DNA from 2 places in the Vreelandella arctica genome. Region 2 is predicted to be linked to the other one. Evidence: predicted binding sites of a transcription regulator. Region 2 holds the regulator's gene; the other holds the start of a gene.
The links. Region 2 encodes FliA, which starts transcription of late flagellar genes. Its sites were predicted from a motif close to CTAAAGTTNNNNNNNNNNCNGCCGATA; they were not measured.

Region 1 (10,572 bases), on a different contig from region 2:
GGATTCCTGAGCCAGCACTTGCAGCATGGCAGACAAGTACTCGACTAACGTCGTTTGCTTATCGCCAATGTCGCGTTGTTCATTCAGCAAACAAGCGACCATATCGCAGTACCCGGCATAAAGCGCTGGCTGAGTAATGACGGCGGTAGCGATATCTTGCCAGTACGGCGTATTCAACAGGCCCAGTTGGTAACGCAATTCACTCAGCCACTCGGTATCGACGTAGAGCATCATGTACGCCCAGGGCTGGTTCTCGAGGGGATTGCAGGCATGCACCCAATGGGGATTCATCATAACGATATCTCCCGCACTAATCTGATGTGTCGCATCGCGATAGCAAAAGGTGCTTTGACCAGAGGTAACCGCCCCCAGCGACCAATGCGTATGGCTATGAGGTGCATAGCAAACTTGTCGCGCGTCGCTGATCTTGCGCAGTTCCACATATGGCATCCGTATATCGCGCCAAAAGACAGGTGTCGATGTATTAGATGTGGTAGCTGACGACTTGTTAATTGACAAAGGTGCACTCATGGTTTGCTCGCATTAATAAAAATAGCGACTCGTCTTTTTTGAAGAAACTACACTGGACAATAGCACAGCACACGCACAGTATGGGCCGCCAAAAAGCTTGAGATGAACTAGTTTGCATAGGAATTCGCAACGCCATATCAAGTCAGGAGGACACCATGGCTAATAGTATGAAAAACCCCGATCACCGTGATGCGATTACTCTTTTCGCCCGCATGGGCTACGCCTCCCGCGGCATCGTTTATGTGTTAGTAGGTGGTCTTGCCGCGCTGGCAGCCTTTGGGCAAGGTGGCCAAACAGAAGGCAGCCGCGGTGCATTGGAAAGAGTCCTCATCGCCCCTTTTGGAAAAGTACTGTTAGGTGTCATCGCCGTGGGTTTGGTCGGCTACGCCATGTGGCGCACCATTCAAGCGGTCAAAGACGCGGACCATCACGGCAACGGCGCTAAAGGCTTAGCTATTCGTGCGGGCTTATTAGCGAGTGCGATTACCCATACGTTATTGGCCTTTTTTGCCGCCACACTCATCTTCCAGTTTACGGGCTCTTCCGGGGGTTCAGGCGGAGGCTCGCAGGGCGTGGCAGGCTGGTTGATGCAGCAGCCTTTTGGCCGCTGGCTGGTAGGGGCCGTTGGCTTGGTCATGATTGGGGTAGGGATCGCCCATGCGCTTAAAGGCTACAAGGCCAAGTTCGACAAGCACTTCGCTATGCCACCACAAACTCAACAATGGGCCTATCCTATCTGCCGTTTTGGCTTAGTCATTCGCGGGATTGTATTTGTTATCGTGGGTAGTTTCTTTCTGATTGCCGCTTATCAGTTTAATCCCGACCAGGCAGGCGGTACGGCTGAAGTATTTAGTACACTGCGCAGCCAAGCATACGGTCAATGGTTACTGGCCGTTGTCGCTATAGGACTCTTCGCGTTTGGCCTATACAGCCTATTAGCGGCTATCTATCGCCGCATTAATCCAGAGATGTAGCGACTGACTCCCTAATGGCCAACACAACAAAGCGAACCAAGCAGTGGTTTGAGCGTATTAATGGCTCGAAGAACATGCTGTGGTTACTCGGCACCCTCTCCTTTTTGGAAACGATTATTCTGCCCATTCCGCTTGAGCTGGTGCTGATCCCGCTGATGGCAGCCAATAAACAACGTATCTGGCTTTTAGCGACGGTCACTACCGCAGGTTGCTTAATTGCATCGCTGGTCGGCTATGGCGTTGGCATGCTGCTTTTTCAGTCGATAGGTACTTGGTTTATTGAGTTTATGGGCATGGAACAGAGCTATCAGTCGTTCCAAACCTTCTTCGATCAGTATGGTTTTGCCGCGATTTTAGCCATTGGCATTCTGCCCATTCCTTTTCAGGTCGCGATGATTACCGCAGGCCTTTCCGGCTACCCGGTTCTTCTCTTCGCGCTAGCGGCGTTAATTGCCCGCGGCCTGCGTTACTTCGGCCTCGCCTGGCTCGTCCACCGCTTTGGCAGCCGAGTACTGATGTTATGGAAACAACAAGCCCTAGTAACCAGCTTGGTGGCGGGTGTAGTGGTGCTGGTGGTGGCGCTGGGAATGCAGGCTTTGGCGGGGCTGATTGCTTAACCGGCGGTTGAAATATCCAGCCCCACCTTAGCAATGCGCGTTTGGCATTGGCTTACATATCATCCTGCGTCTTACCAGACGTTGCTGCCGTATGCTTGGCTTTCATATCTTTGAAGGCCTCCATGATGTCCATGGGTAGTGGAAACACAATCGTCGAGGCGTTTTTGTTGCTCATGTCACTCATGGTTTGCAGGTAGCGAAGCTGTAGCGCGGCGGAATTCTCCTGCATCACGTTGGCGGCTTCCACCAGCTTTTTGGACGCCTGAAGCTCCCCTTCGGCGTGTATCACCTTGGCGCGACGCTCGCGCTCCGCTTCGGCTTGGCGGGCAATGGCGCGGATCATGCTCTCATCCAGATCCACATGCTTGATTTCAACATTGGCCACTTTGATGCCCCAGGCTTCGGTTTGGGTATCAATGATTTCCTGGATATCGTCGTTGAGTTTATCCCGCTCGGAAAGCATCTCATCCAGGTCATGTTTACCCAGCACGGAACGCAGCGTGGTCTGCGCCAACTGGCTGGTCGCCTGGGTGAAATTCTCAACTTGAATGATCGCCTTTTCAGGGTCGACAACGCGGAAGTAAAGCACCGCGTTGACCTTAACGGTGACGTTATCCCGGGAAATGACATCCTGCTCAGGTACGTCCATGGTGATCACACGTAAATCCACCACCTCCATCTTCTGAATGGCAGGAATCACAATGACCAACCCTGGCCCCTTCACTTTCTGGTAACGGCCCAGAAAGAACACCACGCCGCGCTTGTATTCCGGCAATATACGAATGGAGGCAGCGATCAACATCACCACCAGCACCACAGGGACTAAATACGAAATAATCATTGGGCACCTCGTTTTGCAGATGGTTAGTTATGGGGGAAAGCACGTCACAATAGCGAGAATCACCGGGGCGTCACATGTACCGTCAAGCCCTCAAGGCGCACTACTTCAAGCTCATCACCCTGTTTAACGGACGCATCGCTCACCGCGTTCCAGCGTTCGCCATGCAGACGCACATGGCCGTTGGTTTCAAAATCCTCCAGCGCCACTGCCGTTGCACCAATCAGTTGCTCCGCACCGCTGTGCACCGGACGCCGCCGCAGCGTTGCAAAGCGCGTTAACGTCCATAGCATCAAGCCGCCAAAAATCAGGGCTACACCGCCAATCAGCGGTAACGAAATGGCCAAGTGTTCGGCATCCATCAGCATCACCGACCCCAACACAAAGGCGATAATGCCGCCCGCCCCCATCACCCCGAAACTAGGCATGAACGCCTCGCCTACCATCAGCGCCATTCCCACCACCATCAGTGCCAGGCCCGCATAGTTAATGGGCAGAACCTGAAAAGCGAACAGCGCCAGCAGCAGGGAGATAACCCCAATGGTGCCGGGAAAGAGGCTGCCGGGGCTAGAAAGCTCAAAAATCAGCCCGTAAAAGCCGATGATCATCAGGAAATAGGCAACGTTGGGATTGGTGATCAGCGAGAGCAGTTGAGTACGCCAGTCCGGGGAGTAACGTTCAATGGCAAGTTCCGCCGTCGCCAATGACTCCTCGCCGCGCTCCATCACCACTGTCCTACCGTCAAGCTGAGCGAGCAGGTCATTCATATCCCGCGCCACCACATCAATGACATTTTGCTCCAGGGCCTCACTCTCGGTGAGGTTTACTGCATCTCGCACTGCCTCTTCCGCCCAGTCGGCATTGCGGCCGTGGCGCTCCGCCAGGCTGCGGATAAAACTCACCGCGTCTTCAATCACCTTGCGCTCCATCGCGCTGCCATCTTGCTCGCCTTCAGACCCCTCGCCCGCCTCATCACCACCAGTCAGCCCGCCGCCGCCCATTTGCACCGGTGTCGCAGAGCCCAAATGGGTAGAAGGCGCCATGGCCGCTACGTGGCTGCCGTAAAGCAGATAGGTGCCTGCGCTGGCTGCGCGCGCACCACTGGGGGAGACGTACATCACTACCGGCAGGTCTGAATTGAGCATTTCCCGAATCATATCGCGGGTGGTATCAACTAACCCGCCAGGGGTATCCAGCTCAACAATCACCATTTCGCTGCCCTGCTCTCGGGCTTTACGAAGACCACGCTCAAAATAATCCTTGGTCGCAGGGCCGATAGCGCCTTCAATATTGAGGATTAAAGCGCTGGGCGAAGTTTGTGCCCTGGCCTGCCACGTGAGTGACAGCGCCGCCATCAGTAATCCCGCCACCAATAGCCACAGCCAGTGCGATTTGTGAGAAAGGGAGTGCATATCCGCTCCAGCAGCTACCAATACGCTCAAGGGTATCTACTCAACGTAGCACCCACGGTGAGCTTCGTCATGAACAACGTGATAGCGGGCGGTTAAGCGTAATAACGCCTAACCGCAGAAGGTTATGCTAAGCAACAGCGATGGCTGGAAGGACGTTCGAGGAGGTTGGCTGGGAGTTGGTTAGTTGACGTAATAGCCGCTTACCTTCCAATCGCCTCCTTCTAGGTGAGGCGTGATAGTTTCGGTAATCTGAGGCTTATTTTCAAAACGGGTTTGGAACGTAAACACCGCATAATCACCAACAGGCGCGCCGGGCATAGACGTTTCGCGGATAACACGTATTCGCCGCCTGGACTCAACTGCCCCAAAATCACGTCGGGCTGCATTGATGGTACGGGCCAGCATATTGGAAGAGAGCGGCACCTGCAGCAGCGTTGAGGATGCCTCCCACGCTTGTTCATACTCACCGCTGTCGATGGCTTCAAGCCACGCCAGTGCTGCCGCTTCAGCCGCATCGGTGTGCGAATGCGCGTTCGTGGTGAGCAAGAGAAGCAAGGTAGCAATGATAAAAGTCACTGTTTTGGACATAGCAAACTCTTGTGGCAGCCAGGGTTAATCGTGCGTCTTAAGTCATTATCGGAAGCTGGGGAAATTTCTTTAGCGTTAATCCCGCCTAGCGGAAACTAATGATAGAAAGGGATTCACCTGTCTTGGTCCGCGCTTCTCAAACCCCACCTGCTCGTTTACTATGCGCCACCCAACCTATCCAGCCCTCACCTTTAGGCGACCATGTCCGTCAACGCACTCTATACCGACCTTTCCGGCTACTACGATTTGATGTGCGTAGATATCGACTACCAAGCGCAAAGCAACGCCATTCGACGGCTGCATCAGCTTTTCGGTAACGACGGCACCGCCCATCTGGATTTAGCCTGCGGCACCGGCCCCCACGTGCGCCATTTTATTGATTTTGGTTACACCAGTGGCGGGCTGGATATCAATCAGCCGATGCTGGATATCGCCGCCTCACGCTGCCCAGAAGCCCACTTTTCGTTGCAGGATATGAGTAGCTTTGACGTCAGCGAGCCGCTGGATTTAATCACCTGTTTTTTATACTCGATTCATTACAGCGACGGGATCGAGAAGCTAGATGGATGTATTTCAAGCGCGCATCGCGCGCTCAAGTCTGGCGGAATTTTCTGTTTTAAGGCGGAATTTTCTGTTTTAACGCAGTCGATAAAGACAAAATCGATAACGGCTTATCGGTAAAACACAGCGCCAAACAAGCAGACGATTTATTCACGTTCCGCTCAGGCTGGCACTACAGTGGGCAGGGTGAAAAGCAGTCGCTTAGGCTAAGCATCGAGAAAACCAACGCAGAAGAGAAGCAGGTTTGGAATGACGAGCACCCTATGGTGGCAGTGAGTTTTAATGAGCTCATCGCCCTGCTGACGCCTTACTTCGAGGTGCACGTGTTTGAGCATAACTACGAGACGATTACCCCGTGGGATAACGTCTCGGGCAATGCGCTTTTTGTGTGCGTGAAGCGTTAAACGACTAACGGGATGGCGCCGCCAAGCTATGGCCCTTTTCGGTTTAGTCTTCTGAAGTGGAATCGCTTGCGCCCGGGCGAAGTTGGCGCTGAATGCCGAGTAAAAAGTTTCGCAGCACCTGATCTTTGCACTCGCGATAATTCTTATGGCTGGGCTTGCGGAAAAAAGCGCTTAATTCATGATTGCTTATACGGAAGCCTGCCAGCTCAAAAATAGCCAGAATATCGTCAGCCTTCAGATTTAGTGCAATGCGCAGTTTCTGAAACACCATGTTGTTGTTCAACTGCGTCTCTGGCGCGGGCTGCGGGCCTTCGCGCTTGCCACGCTTGAAGCTGATAAAGCCGTTCAGAAACGCCGCCAGCTCTCTATTTTTCATAGTCACAAAGGCGTCGTCTTCATCCTTTTTCAGCCAGGCAGTCACCTGCTCTTGAGCCACGCTGACCTCTGCCAAGGCGAAGATATCCACGATGGTGCTGTCTTTTAAATCAAAGGTGTAACGTATGCGGCGGAAAATATCGTTATTGGTCAAAATAGTGTCCCTAGTCTTAGGCAAACCCAGCACAATCAGGCGTTATGTGCATCTACGTCTATCATCAATACCACTAACATCAGCAGCTTAACAACTAACCTGATGTCAGCTTTCCAAGCAGCTCATCAATTTCGTCTTTAAGCTCGCCATCTTCAATCTTGTTGGCAGTGACTTGGGCCTTTTTAAGATTGTTGATCGCCGCATCAGTTTGACCAAGCTCAACCTGCAGCTTCGCCATGGAGAACGCGATGGATGACATGTGGTCTTTCGAGTTAACTGCAACGGCCTTTTCAAAGGCTTTTTCATAGACTGCAAGCGCCTCATCCAGTTCTTCCGTGAAATCAGCCAACGTTTCCCACTGCTCAGGGTGATCCTTATCGGTGTTTTCGTTCTCGGTGCAGATCGCTTCCAACTGCGCATAAAGCGCGTCAAACGCCTCTCTATCCTCTTTATCAGCAGCCTTCATGAGCTTTTCAGCGAGTTCGTAAACCGCTTTGTATATTTTGGTGTTAATCATGAACGACTACCTTTTCTCTATTAAAAACAGTAACAAGCTAAAAACCTGCTCAAAACAACGTTGTGGAACCGCCAACTCACCGTGGCCGGTGACATTATACCCTTTGAGGATAGCGCTACGGGCGCTCATTTTTTGGTTTTTGTAGCAAGTCCATACCGTTGACCGCTATTAACAGTAATGCTCCATGATGAACTCAGGTTGCCCCGTTTGCTCATCAATCTGCTCACCTAATGAAATAAAGCCATGTTGCTTATAAAAATTGATACTGGGCGCATTCTGACTGTAAACACTGAGCTGCAAACACGACCTTCTGCTCTTGGCATCATCAATTAATGCTGACCCTATCCCTTGGCCCTGAAGGCTGGGTGACACAAAAACCGCTGCCAACGTACTTCCATAGAGGCAGTAAAACCCTGCTATCTGATCATCCGCTTCATAGACAAAGGTCTCCGATGCAGGGATGTATACATCACGCATTTCGCTAACTTTGGACTGCCAATATTCTGACCCAGCAAAGGAGTGAGCTTTAATCGATGCTGAAAGCCAGATATCCAAAATGTACTCAATATCCGCCTTCCGGTATTCACGAATCATCTAGACGTTCCTAATGAGGGTCATCGGCGCCAAAAGCGTTACTGAAAAGCTGCCGAGCCCTGGAATAGGTTTGCACCGGTACCAGATCTAGGCAGCTTCATAAAATAAGGCGGAAATGCTTTGCCTTCCTTAAGGTAAATCTGATTCTTCCAGAAGATGAAGTATCTTCCTTCAATTTCTACCGAAAGCAAAAAGAGATTTTACCAGATTATTCAAAAATATTTTTAGGCGCGGAAAATCTCAATTGTTCACAAGCCAGCACCCTGGAGAGCGCTGACCTGCTTATTACTGGGCATCTTGGTTTAAATTTCGTTCAGCTGGGAGGTCGCTTAGATACTCGACAAACTCCACTTCAAAACCGGCGGGGTCGACAAAATAGACATTTTTGCGAAACGGCTCAGTCGCGCCGGGTTTGGCAATGGGATAACCCGCGTTATTCAACCTAGCCACAACGGCATCCAGGTTATCGGTCACATAGGCAAAATGGGCCAGCCCTACGCTGTGGCCTTTCAGATCGCGGTTCTCCCCTTCACCGTGATCGCTTAACGCCAGGTAATGTTCGTCGTCACCAAAGTGCACCCATTTACGTGGTTTGCCATACCACTCGCCATGGCCTTGATCGCGCACCCGCCAATGTGGGAATACGGCGCGGTAAAAATCCAGCATGGCATCCATATCATCAACGACCAGATTCACGTGTTCTAAGTACATAAGAGTCTCCTTGCGTTAAGTGAAATGGCAGGATAAAACCTCAACTTCACTTGAGGTAAAGCAGTTTTTGCGAAAAAATAGCAAAAAAGATTAAGGCATGGGATAGGTGATGGCAGAAACAATCTGGAGTGTCGGTAAGGTCGCTAAGCGTTGCGGTATTAAGGTCAGTACCCTGCACTTTTACGAGCAACAAGGTTTGATCCAAAGCTGGCGCAATGCGGGCAACCAGCGCCGCTATAAACCGGAAGTACTAAGGCGGATTTCGGTGATCAAAGCCGCACAGAAAGTTGGTGTTAGCCTGGAAGAGATCAAGCGGGCCTTTGAATCACTGCCCAATAACCGCACACCGACGGTGGAAGACTGGCAGCATCTTTCAAAAAACTGGCAGCAAATGCTTGATGGCCGTATAGCTTACCTGCAAAAGCTGCGTGATAACCTGGCAGGCTGTATCGGCTGTGGTTGCCTAAGCATGACCAATTGCCCGCTCTATAACCCGGATGACAAACTGGCTGAGCTCGGTAGCGGGCCAGTGCTTTTAGATCAGGCTGAGCAGCGGGCTGGGTTGGATTGTTAGACCAGTTAACGTACACAAACCGCCTGATGATGGTTGATGTTAGAATTGTGACGCCAAGTATTGGCTTCTAGCGCCTCAATCAGCCTCCGCTTCAGAGGTTTTACCTTATACTGCCTCATCTTTTATTTTCGACACACCTTACGACAATCTGTCAGGGCGCCTTATGCCATTTGCAAAACTAGGATTATCCCCTCCTCTTGTTCAAGCGATTTCCGAACTAGGTTACCAAACGCCAACGCCCATCCAGGAACAAGCGATTCCTGCCATTCTTTCGGGTAAGGACTTAATCGCCACCGCACAAACGGGCACAGGTAAAACCGCTGCCTTTGTTCTTCCTCTGCTAGAGCGATTCAGTAACGCGGGCACGTTACGTGGCAAGCGGATACGTGCGCTGATTCTCGTGCCGACCCGTGAGTTAGCGGTTCAGGTCGAAGCCAATGTGGCTCAATACGCTAAACACACACACTTAACCTCTATGGCGATGTATGGCGGTGTGGATACGGAAGCTCAAAAAGCGCGCCTAATCGAAGGCGTCGATATTCTGGTCGCCACGCCCGGCAGATTGCTTGATTTGGCGCATCAGCGTGCGCTGCATTTTGACGAACTTAAAGTCTTGGTGCTGGACGAAGCGGACCGAATGGTCGACATGGGGTTTGCCGACGATATCCATAAGATCATAGAGCGCCTACCTGCAAACCGTCAGAACCTACTGTTTTCGGCCACCATCACAGACGACGTTCGGGCGCTGGCCTACGATTTTTCAGATCGCCAGATGACCGATCTAGCGGCTGAAATATCCATTTCTCCCAACGTCCGCGCCGCCGCTAATGTCAAACAGTGGCTAATCACCGTCGACAAAGACACTAAGTCCGCCTTGTTGAGCTACTTGATCAACGAGCAACAGTGGGATCAGGCGCTCATTTTTACCGAGAAAAAACACAATGCGGCCAAGCTTGTTGCTCAACTGGAAAAACGCGGCATCACAGCGGACTCCATTCATGGCGATAGAAGCCAAGCAATGCGCGAAAAGATTTTGGCTCAGTTCAAATCTGGCGAGCTAAAGTACTTGGTCGCCACGGGGGTTGCCGCGCGCGGTTTGGATATTGATGAACTGAGTCGTGTGGTGAATTACGATTTACCTTTTCAGCCAGAAGAATACATCCACCGCATTGGCCGAACCGGCCGCGCGGGCGCCTCCGGTGAAGCCATCTCTTTAGTCGACATGAGTGACTTTAAAAATCTTTGCGCTATTGAAAGACGCTTAAAAAGCATTATTGAGCGCAAAGAGATTGCAGGGTTCCCGGTTCGAAAAGCAGTACCTGAATCAAACTTGAATTACAGAAAATAAAGTAATCGTTAAAACTTACCCAAGAAGCTCACCTTTTAAAAGGGTGGGCTTCTTTATTATCGATATTTCACGAATCCGGTAAAAATGCATCTAACAGTTCGGCATTAGTGGGATATTTATCCAATAACGCAAGCAGCCTCTGCGCGCCTTCTACTGGCTTAAGCGCTGTCAAACCTCTACGTAATGTCCTTACCTTTTCAATATCTTTTGCATCAATCAAAAGCTCCTCTCGACGGGTACTGCTTTTAGCAATATCTATCGCCGGAAAAATCCGTTGATTGGCCACATCCCGGGATAACACCAGTTCCATATTGCCCGTGCCCTTGAACTCCTCGAAAATCACCTGATCCATACGGCTTCCCGTATCCACCAGC
Region 2 (10,572 bases):
GTAGGCAAAACCACCACCACGGCTAAATTGGCCGCGCGTTTTGTGATGCGCCACGGTACCCGCCCCGTTGCCTTGGTGACTACCGATAGCTTTCGTATTGGTGCCCACGAGCAGCTACGCATCTATGCGCGTTTGCTGGACACGCCCATGTACGCGCTGGATGCCGAGCAACCCATCGACGATTTACTGGGCCGCTTGCAGGGCAAGCAGTGGGTGATTATCGACACCGTAGGCATGAGCCAGCGTGACCAGCGGGTGATTGAGCAGATTGCCCACCTGCAAGGGGGACGCTCGCGAGTGCGCCTGGTGCTACTGCTCAATGCCGCCAGCCAGCCGGAAACCCTCGAAGAGGTCGTGCTGCGTTATCGTCAGGCTGCCCGTGCGGCGGGGGCAGAGTTAGACGATTGTATTATTACTAAACAGGATGAAGCGGGGCGCCTCGCGCCGGTGCTCGACATTGTGATGCGCCACGGGATGCGTGTGCTGTTTGGTTCAAATGGTCAGCAGGTGCCTGAAGATATGGCCATTGCTTCCCCTGAAGCACTCGTGGATCAAGCGCTAAGTACGGCAACGCCGCAGCGCGAACAGGTACAAAGCGCTGACGCCCCCATGGGGATGCCGCGCTGGTCGCGGGATGTACTCGGGCAAGGGCGCCGCTTGTCGTCGCTACTGGCGCGGCTGCGCCAACGCGTGACGGGATTTACGGAATTAGAAGCGATCTGGGATTTAGCGTCACTCCCAAGCCGACTGCAGGAAGAGCGTTTGGACGCATTGCTCGCCCACTATCCCGCCGTGAATACGACGTTGGGTATGGCGTGGTCAGCTCGGCGGAATGAGCGCGGCTGCGACTGGGCAATGCCCGATATTGGCCTGGACACAGAGGGCGCTTGGCTGGCGCTACCCTGGTTACAGCATCGCCATGCTGCTGGGTGGCAGCCGCGCTTAGCCGCGCTGACGGAATCAAGCGGCGTCGCGGTGCATTTATTGCCGCGCTTACCCGAGCCTGATGCGTTGGCGTGGTTGGAAGCCGAGCATTTGACCTGGGTCAGCCAAGTATCCCCTAGTCATCGGGTACGCTTTCACCACGAGCGCCAGTCCATTCGTCAGCTGTTTAATGACAGCGTGCTGACGCACCAAGTGGGCGTTCGTTTTCGTGGTCAATCCGTGCAGCTGTGGACCGCCTACGCCGAAGTAGAGGATGCGACGGGTTATGCCCTGCTTGCTTGGTACGGTGAAGTGCGTGATCCGGAAAGCGCCAAAGTGGTAGCGCGCCGCTACTGGCTTACCCCTGCTCGGCTGGGAGCCGAGGTGCTCTCGCTACTGTTAACACAACTTCAAAGCGATGGCTTAGCGGCATTAACACGCCGCGCTTGGCAGCAGTTAAAAGAGGCCGACAGCGGCGATGTTAATGCCGAAGTGCGCCTACTCATGGCCAGCGGCTTGGCATCCGTTGCCGGGCATCTTGATGTTGCCGATGATGAAGAGGCGCAAACGCTGCGCGGCGACCTGCTCAATTTATTAGGCACGAGCCGTCGGCGTCGCGATACTGGCATGCTTGATGCGCTGGTTTACGCGTTTATGGCCCGCGATGCGATTCGCCAAATGGGCAGTGTCAGCCGAGAGGGTGTGACGTGAGCGATCAAGATCAAGCTTCAGGGCTGCGTAAGTGGGCGAATCTGCAGCGCCAGCAGCAGGCGGAAGGGGCGGTTGATGTCGCGGCGGCCGAGCATGTGCCAGAACCAGAACAGAGCCCATCGTTATTAACGCCTACGGCTGCAGCAGTAGAAGCAGAAGCGCCTGAGGCGATAGCGCCACCCAGACCCAAAATTCCGCTTATAGTGGTTGGGCTGCCCGGTAGCGGTGCCTCTCAGGTAAACAAAGTCAAAGCACGTCTGGGGCAGTGGTCCACGTTAGGTCGAAGCTGGGCCGGTGACCCTGAAGACTGGGATGTGCATATCGTGGCGGCAGATACTGCTGACCTTGCTCAGTTACGCGCTCAGTACAGCCGTTGGGCACTATGGATCAATAGCGATGCCGATGCCTTTGCTGCCATGTACAGCACCTTGCGCCAGCTACAGGAACACGGTGGGCCGCGTCGTTTGCTAGCGCTTCATGAACCGCATTTGCCGCGCCAGGGATTGCTCGACAACTTGCGTGGTGCCGCCGAATACTACTTAAATATGGAACTACTGGTACTTGCACGATGAGCATACTCCGCCAAGGTGACTAAGCATGCTAAGCTTGCAATTAAGAAGGGCGCTGCCGCTGGTGGCGCTACTGCTAACAGGGTGGTTACTGGCAGGATTAACGGCGAGTGCCCAGGCCGCTACCGGCAGTTGGAGCACCCAGGTTCCTGGGCTGATGGTGGCGATGAGTGATCGGGCAAGCGCTAGCCAAAACGTTTCTCCGCCCGCTGCGGCGAATCTTCGGACAAAGCAGCTTGAGCGTATTCAGTGGCAGTTCAGCCATCCTCCCGGTGCGCTGTTAAACGCTTGGTTGTGCCATCCTGAGCAGTGCGTTGCGTTAACCGGCATGCGCGGGTCCACTACCGCATTGGCAGGACGGACGGCAGGTGTGCCATTGCATTTTCGTTTCGCCTTACGCCCAGGCCAACGGCCGGTTCGAGTGCAGGGGCTGCAAATGATTGTGAACTATCAGTGAAGGCTGTATAGCCGCGAGGCGAAAGGATGTACACAGCACAAGGTAGGATCAAACAGAGTGAGCTGTTGACGCAATATATGCCACTGGTACGACGTCAGGCCTTGACGCTTCAGGTCCGCTTACCAGCCAGCATTGAGCTCGATGACCTTATTCAAGCAGGGATGGTAGGGCTGCTGGAAGCGCTCGGTCGCTTTGATGCTACCCAAGGTGCGACCTTTGCGACCTTTGCCAGCCAACGAATTCGCGGTGCGATGATGGATGAATTGCGCACCCGCGATTGGCTGCCCCGCAGTGTGCGTCGTTCAGCGCGCGCAGTAGACAATGCCGTTCGCCAGTTAGAACAACAGCTGGGGCGAGCACCGGAAGAGAACGAAATCGCCCACCATCTTGAAATGCCGTTGAGTGAATACCAGCAGCTCCTCAATGACACCAACAGTGGCCAATTGCTGCCGTTTGAAGAGCTGGTGGCCGATGGCGGCGAGCCGGTCAGTAATGAACTGAGCAACTCACCGTTCGAGCAGTTGCTTGATGGCCAGCAGCGGCAAACGCTGATTGATGCGATTGACGCACTGCCAGAGCGTGAAAAACTGCTCATGGCACTGTATTACCAGGAAGAACTCAACCTCAAGGAAGTAGGGGCTGTGTTGGGCGTAACGGAATCACGCGTTTCTCAACTACACAGTCAGGCCGTCAGCCGTTTACGTGCGCGTTTACACGACTCGGCATAACACCTCTTTTTTACTCACTTGTGACCGGCAAGGAGCCGTGGATGAATCCTTCGACGCTGATAGGTATATTTGCCAGCATATTGCTGCTGGTCAGTGTACTGTTTTTGACCGCAGAGTCCCCTTCAAGCTTTATCAATTTGCCGGGCCTGGCCATTGTGGTGACTGGTACGTTGGCGGCTACCTTTATCAGCTATCCGCTGAGAGAAGTGCTCCGTGTGGTGCGGTTGGTGGGCCTAGTATTCCGGCGCGAAAACACCTATATGCGTGACGATATCCGGGAACTGGTCGATATGTCACGACTGTGGTTTAAAGGCGATGTGCGGGCGGTTGAGCGCGAGCTAGAGCATACCCGCAATCCGTTTTTACGCACCGGCATTCAACTGGTGATCGCCAACACCAAAGAGGACGAAATTTTTGACATGCTGCGCTGGCGCATTGCCCGCCTGAAAGCGCGTGAACAGGCTGAAGCACAAATATTTCGCACCATGGCTACCTATGCGCCTGCATTTGGCATGATCGGCACCCTGGTGGGGCTGGTGAACATGCTGGAAGTCATGGATGCTGGCGACCTGCAGGTCATTGGCCCACGCATGGCGGTGGCACTGCTGACCACCTTCTACGGCATTTTACTCGCCAATTTGGTGTTTAAGCCGATTGCAGTGAAGCTAGAGCGCCGGACCGAAGAGCGCTTGATTACCATGAACATGGTTTTGGAAGGCATCTCACTGATCACTAAGCGCCGTCTGCCCTCGTTCATTGAAGAGACCCTTAACTCGTTTGTGGCCAATTACCACGATGAAATTCGTGATAACAGCGTCAAACCAAGACCAGACTCCTCGGTTAGTTCGGCGGCGAAGGGATAGTTATCATGTTAGACCGTGATACCCGTCACGCCCTGGAAATACCGGTCTCGCCTGGGGAGGGCGAAGAGGGATGGCTAACCAGCTATCTTGATGTGCTGACGCTGCTCATCACGCTATTTGTCCTCTTGCTTTCACTGACGCCACCGGGGGGTGGTGAAGCGGCGGATACGGCTTTTATGCGCTCGGCTAGCGCTGTATCATCGCTGCCGCTAGCGTCACTTGCCACAGGTATACAGCCCCGCCACCAAGGGCTGCAGCCGCAGTTTTCCGGGCTCAATATTCCTGGAGTGAGCGTGTCGCAAGGGCGTGAAGGGGTCACACTGCGTATTGATAACAGCCTATTATTTTCCAGTGGCCAAGCAGTGTTGACGCCTCAAGGGCGCGGCGTGGTTGAAAGCCTTATCGATGTATTAGCCAGTTTTGACGGGCAGATTTCGGTGGAAGGTCATACCGATAGCGTACCCATTTCGACAGCGCGCTTTCCCTCTAATTGGGAGCTTTCATCCGCGCGGGCTATTGCCGTCGTGCGTCATTTAGAGCGCCAAGGGTTCAATATTTCTCATATGCGGGCCGTCGGCTATGCTGACACCCAACCCATGGAAACGAACGCAACCGCGGATGGCCGAGCGGCCAACCGGCGCGTAGAGCTGTTGTTGAGGCAGCAGGTCGAAGGGTGAATAGATTCTTGAGGCCACGCCTGTGTCCATGTACCGCCCGCTATTACAGTCGTTTGGTGCCCTGCTGGTTTTAGATGCCGATTGTCGGCGTATCCAAGCTACCAGCACAAATTTAACCCGCTTAACCGGCATTGAGTGCCCTGAAAACGGGGAGTTAAGTCTTGCCTGCGTGTTGGGCAAACGCCTTAGCCAGCGGGTACGCCGTGAGCTTCAGGGGCAGCAACGCTTGCCTGGGCCATTGGCGTTTATTCGCCCTAAGCACAGTAGCGTACGTTTTCAACTGCATGCTTACCGAGAGGATGAGCAAGTTATTGTTGAAATTGAGCCTCTCAATCCCCTCGGCAAGCGGCGTCTACTGGGGACGGTGAACGAACGGTTGATGCACTTGGCTGAAGCGACTCATCAAGAGGAGCTACTCGACTCCTTGGTACATGCTATACAACAGCTCACCGGCTATGATCGTGTCAGCGTGTGCCATTTCGATAGTGATTGGCATGGCTTAATGGTTGCCGAAGCGCAGGGAGAGCATTTGCCTCCGCTACTGGGCCAGCGCTTTCCCGCTAGTGACTTTCCTAGCACGTTGCGACTGAGCTATGAAAATCACCCTGTGCGGTTGATTGAAGACGTTAATGCTCCGCCTGAAACGCTGATGCCCGCTTGTTCCGCCACACGCTTAAGCGGCAGTTTTTTACGTGCCCCGGCTCCAGAAAGGCAGCGCTACCTAAAGCGCATGGGGGTGCGTGGTTCGCTGAGTTTAGCCATGCAAGGAGATACTGGCCTGTGGGGCTTGGTGTTTTGCCACTCGGCAAGCCCGCATTCAGTTGAGCCATCGGTACGCGATGCCGTACGCACCTTAGTGCAAATGGCCACGCAGCGCATGCTGTTACTGCGGGCGCGTCAAGAAGCGCGCTACTTACAGCGCGTACAGGATAGCTTGATATTGAGTGCACGAGCGCCCAGTGAGCCGCAGAGCCCCCAGCAGCTACTCCATGAGCAGGCGGCTACCTGGATGAAGCTGTTTCGCGCCCATGGCATCGTGCTCTGGGTGAATGGGGGCGCTTATCAAGCGGGCGTGACGCCTGCCCCGGAAGCTATAAGTCAGTTTGTGTTACGCCTCGAAAGAGCCCACGTACATAGCGGACCTTGGTGCACACGTGAGCTGGCCAAAGAGCCGTTAACCTGCTCGTTAGCCATGCCCGACCAGTGCGGCGCCTTGGCCGTCCCGCTACCGATGAACTCTACCCAGCGCGCATGGTTAATTTTCTTTCGCCCTGAGCAGGTAGAAACATTGTATTGGGCGATGCAGCCTTCGACTAGCCCTCAGCCAGCGTCGATAGTGACCCCGTCGGTTGCTTGGCATGAAGAGGTGGTGGGCAAAAGCGAAGCATGGCAGCGGGTAGAGCGCCTAGCGGCGGTCGATTTAGGTGAAGACCTGACGTTGGCGATTTCAGCCTATGAAATTAGCTCACTGAACATGCATTTGGAGCGAGAGCGGGAAGCCCTTGCCGAGGCAAAACAGCGGCTTGAGCAGCTAGCGCATTTCGATCCCTTAACCAAGGTGTGGAACCGTTACCGCATCGAGGAAGCGATCAATGCAGAGCTAGTGGCGGCCAAGCGCTACGCGGCTGCCTTTGCCCTGCTGCTATTTGATGTCGATAACTTCAAACAGATCAACGATGCCCACGGCCATAACGTTGGTGATGATGTGCTGGTGGCCTTGGCGCGCCTGGTGGAGAGTTCGTTGCGGGGCTGTGACCACTTAGGCCGCTGGGGGGGCGAGGAGTTTATTGTGCTGGCCACTCATTCAGACGTTGATGCCGCTATTGGTTTAGCCGAGCGCCTGCGCTCGCTGGTAGCAGAGCTACGCATTGCGGGCCTTGAGCAAACGATCACGGTGAGTATCGGCGTTGCCGTTTGGCAGTCGGGCGACAGCTGTAAAACCATCATTTCCCGGGCAGACGATGCGATGTACCGCGCTAAGCATGGCGGACGTAATCGCGTTGAAATGGCGCCTGAGCCTGTGATGCCGATCTAATCATTCACACCTTAATGGGTTCCGCTACCTTCACACTGGGTGAGCATCCGGTTAATCGCCGCGTCAGCGCCTTGCAGGCTAAAGGTCATATACCAAGGCTCGCGCTCTGCCTGGTCAAAACCGAGAAATAACTGCTCGCCCTGGCGCATGTCGGCCATCAGCGCCGTTAAGTCGCTTAAGTAAAAGTGGGCATAAAACCCGTCGTCGCCGCGTTCGGTTATAAACTCCGCCATGGTATCAATCACGGGCTGCTCATCAATGCGTAGCCTGGCGGGTACTAAGTTCACTGCACGGCTTTCACCTTGCTGCTGCTCAAGCGTCACGCGCATCTCCAGCCAGGGTAAATCACAAACGCCTGCGGTGGCGTTCAGGCTTAGGGTGGCATCAGAATAGCTGTGAGTTTCTATCGCCCGGTAGTGTCGTTCACTCCCCAATGACAGTGTCATCGACTGCCAATGATCGTGGGTGGCTACGCCTTCAGTATTAAACGTGGCTGCGGTAGACATGGTCGCTGTGACCAACAGAGAGGCCGCTATTGCTATCGGTAGTAACATTGTTATTAACCCAAATCCTTAGTCTATCGAGTGGTCGAAGCTGGCAAAAGAGTAACGCGCTGATTTTTCTATATATGGTAGAAAATAGTTAAAAAAGTGCCTCATATGGTGGAAAGTCAAGTCTATACTTCACTCCGATGCCACGTATAATCGCCGCATTTGAGCACTATATTCACCCCCGTTGTGAAGGAGTTTTGCGACATGAGCACCGCTGCTAAGGCTATGAAGACCTCTAACGATGTCCCGATGCAGGCCCCTTCGCGGGAGATCTGGGATGCCAAGTACCGCCTCAAGGATCGTCATAGCCAGCCCGTCGACCAAGATGTCGGTGCTACGTTTGAGCGTGTTGCACGCGCCCTTGCAGCGGTGGAAGGAGACAAGGCAGAAGAGTGGTTGCCGAAATTTCGCTGGGCGCTGGAGCATGGCGCTATTCCTGCCGGTCGCATTCTCTCTAATGCGGGCGCAGAGGCTTACAAGCCAGCGGTAAGCCTGATCAACTGCACCGTCTCGCGCACCATTCGCGACTCCATGCGCGATATTCTCGACTCCGTCGTGGATGCGGGTATGACGCTAAAATCAGGGGCGGGTATCGGCTACGACTTCTCGACACTACGCTACAAAGGCGCGTTTGTGTTTGGTGCTGGCGCAGGCACCAACGGCCCGCTGGCATTTATGGATATCTACGACAAGATGTGCTTCACCGTCGCCTCTGCCGGTGGTCGGCGTGGTGCTCAGATGGGCACCTTTGATGTAGGACATCCGGACGTACGTGAGTTTATTCAGGCCAAGCGCGAAGCGGGGCGTCTGCGTCAGTTTAACCTTAGCTTGCTGATCACCGACGAGTTTATGGAAGCGGTGAAAAACAATACCGACTGGCCGTTGGCCTTTCCACTGCACCCTGGTGAGAAAGAGGACGTTAAAGCGGAAGACTTGATCTACCGTGACTGGCCGGTAGTGGAAGAGGGCTACACGGTGGATGCCGAAGGTCGCGTCGCCTGCCGTATTGTGGAAGTGATCAAAGCGCGCGAATTATGGGACACCATCATGTCCTCTACCTATGACTACGCCGAGCCAGGTTTCATCCTGATCGACCAAGTCAACCGCATGAACAATAACTGGTTCTGTGAGGATATCCGCGCCACCAACCCCTGTGGCGAGCAGCCGCTGCCGCCGGAAGGCGCCTGCCTGCTGGGCTCCGTCAATCTGACCAAGTTCGTGATCGATCCTTTTGGCGCCGAACCGCGCTTTGACTGGGAGCGTTACCGTAAGGTCGTCGCCATCTTTACCCGCATGCTCGATAACGTGGTCGAGATTGCCGGCCTGCCGCTGCCCCAGCAGCAGCGTGAAATCGAAGCCAAGCGCCGCCACGGCATGGGCTTTTTGGGCCTGGGGTCGACGCTCACTATGCTCAAAATTCCTTATGGCTCCAAGCAGTCACTGGTGTTCACCGATGAAGTGAGCCGCCACCTGGCGATTGAGGGCTGGAAGCAGGCGCTGGAACTCTCTAAAGAGAAAGGCATGGCGCCGGTGCTTGAGCAGGAGCACACCATTACCCCCAAGATGCTGCGCGAGCGCCCACAACTGGCCAAAGATGGTTATGAAGTGGGCGATCAAGTACCGGGGCGTATTCTGCACGCCCGTTACAGCCAGTACATGGCCCAAGTGGCCGAGCTTGAGCCCGAACTGGTCGCACAGCTGGCCGAGTATGGCGCACGCTTTACTCACCACAGCTCGATCGCGCCGACCGGCACGATCAGCCTGTCGATGGGGAACAACGCCTCCAACGGTATCGAGCCCTCTTTCTCGCACCGCTACTTCCGCAATATTATCCAGTCGGGCAAGAAGACCAAAGAGCAGGTAGAAGTCGTCTCCTTTGAGCTGGCCGCTTACCGTCACTTTATTGCCGCTGATGCGGTGGATAGCGACCTGCCTGACTATTTCGTTACCGCCGATGCGATCTCACCCGAGCAGCACGTCGCCGTTCAGGCCGCCGCCCAGCACTGGGTGGATTCAGCGATCTCGAAAACGGTTAATGTGCCTACTGAGTTCCCGTTTGAGCAGTTCCAGAACCTCTATTTGCAGGCCTATGAAAGCCGCTTAAAAGGCTGCACCACTTTCCGCTTTAACCCTGAGGCCTTCCAGGGCGTGCTGGTGCGTGAAGATGATCTTAAAAACACCACCTATGTATTTGAGCTGGAAAATGGCGAAACCCTCGAACTGACCGGGGATGAAAAGGTGGTTTACGACGGCGAAGAACATAACGCTGCCAACCTGTTTGATGGCTTAAAAGAGGGCACCTACGGCAAATGGTAGCGGCGGGGGCTGCGCCCTTGCTAGCAGCGTCCATGTAAAGAACCGCCCGATTACCTTTGCTAAGTGGAGAACACCATGGCTGTAGAAATTACCTCAAAAATCGTTGGTTACCGCATCAAGCAGCAGGAGCAGGCCGCGCCCGTTCCTGAGCTACAGGATGAAAGCCCGCTGACGGTGCGGATTCCGTCACGCCCGGAAGGCACCCTAGAAGCCGTATCAGAGAAGATTTCGTACGTGGGCGCGGAAGGTCGCAAGAAAGTCTATCTGCTGGTGTCGTTTATGCCGGTGGAAGGCGTGATTGGCGGCAAACGCGTGGTGATTGAGCGTCCGGTAGAGTTCTTTTTCCCGTCGGGCCAGCTCTCCAGCGAGCACCAGTGGATCACCGCCACCATGCGCAGCCTTTCGCTGGCGGCCCGCGGTGGTTATGTCACCCAGGCAGTGGCGGATTTGCGCAAAGTGGCGTGGGACAAAGGCCTGGTACGCTGCGGTATGAACCGCTGGAACAAGCCGATGTTTCACGATTCAGAGGTCGCTGCGATTGCTTGGTCGATACAGCAGATTCTTTATCGTCGCGGTTTCCTGGATCGGGATGGCAATCAAGTGCCGGTTGAGAAGCTGGTTGAGCGCTATGCCCACCGCATGACCCATGGCCATGCTTGGCAGCCGGATGAGGAGACGGGCGATGCGCCTGTTGAAGCGGGTGCGGTAGAGCCGATCGGCGAAAAGGCTACCGCGGAAAAA

Region 1: V8L70_RS08435 (DUF4019 domain-containing protein) is a predicted target of FliA. The motif match lies at 5,007-5,033, and genes of this name have one in related genera.

What each region holds. Positions count from the first base shown of each region.
Region 1 is NZ_JBANSN010000007.1:71,035-81,606, reverse strand. Features, by position in the region: gene V8L70_RS08460 (AraC family transcriptional regulator) at 1-450, opposite strand, end outside; gene V8L70_RS08455 (DUF1206 domain-containing protein) at 687-1,505, shown strand; gene V8L70_RS08450 (YqaA family protein) at 1,520-2,122, shown strand; gene V8L70_RS08445 (slipin family protein) at 2,175-2,963, opposite strand; gene V8L70_RS08440 (NfeD family protein) at 3,023-4,372, opposite strand; gene V8L70_RS08435 (DUF4019 domain-containing protein) at 4,553-4,960, opposite strand; gene V8L70_RS22900 (class I SAM-dependent DNA methyltransferase) at 5,162-5,641, shown strand; gene V8L70_RS22895 (hypothetical protein) at 5,785-5,925, shown strand; gene V8L70_RS08425 (YehS family protein) at 5,969-6,454, opposite strand; gene V8L70_RS08420 (Replicative DNA helicase) at 6,549-6,971, opposite strand; gene V8L70_RS08415 (N-acetyltransferase) at 7,140-7,565, opposite strand; gene V8L70_RS08410 (VOC family protein) at 7,851-8,276, opposite strand; gene soxR (redox-sensitive transcriptional activator SoxR) at 8,386-8,850, shown strand; gene V8L70_RS08400 (DEAD/DEAH box helicase) at 9,014-10,198, shown strand; gene rho (transcription termination factor Rho) at 10,266-10,572, opposite strand, start outside.
Region 2 is NZ_JBANSN010000020.1:49,524-60,095, forward strand. Features, by position in the region: gene flhF (flagellar biosynthesis GTPase FlhF) at 1-1,635, shown strand, start outside; gene V8L70_RS16180 (hypothetical protein) at 1,632-2,207, shown strand; gene V8L70_RS16185 (flagellar protein FlhE) at 2,233-2,661, shown strand; gene V8L70_RS16190 (RNA polymerase sigma factor FliA) at 2,688-3,389, shown strand; gene V8L70_RS16195 (motility protein A) at 3,431-4,252, shown strand; gene V8L70_RS16200 (OmpA/MotB family protein) at 4,258-4,929, shown strand; gene V8L70_RS16205 (sensor domain-containing diguanylate cyclase) at 4,958-6,964, shown strand; gene V8L70_RS16210 (hypothetical protein) at 6,976-7,518, opposite strand; gene V8L70_RS16215 (adenosylcobalamin-dependent ribonucleoside-diphosphate reductase) at 7,720-9,831, shown strand; gene V8L70_RS16220 (ribonucleoside-diphosphate reductase) at 9,907-10,572, shown strand, end outside.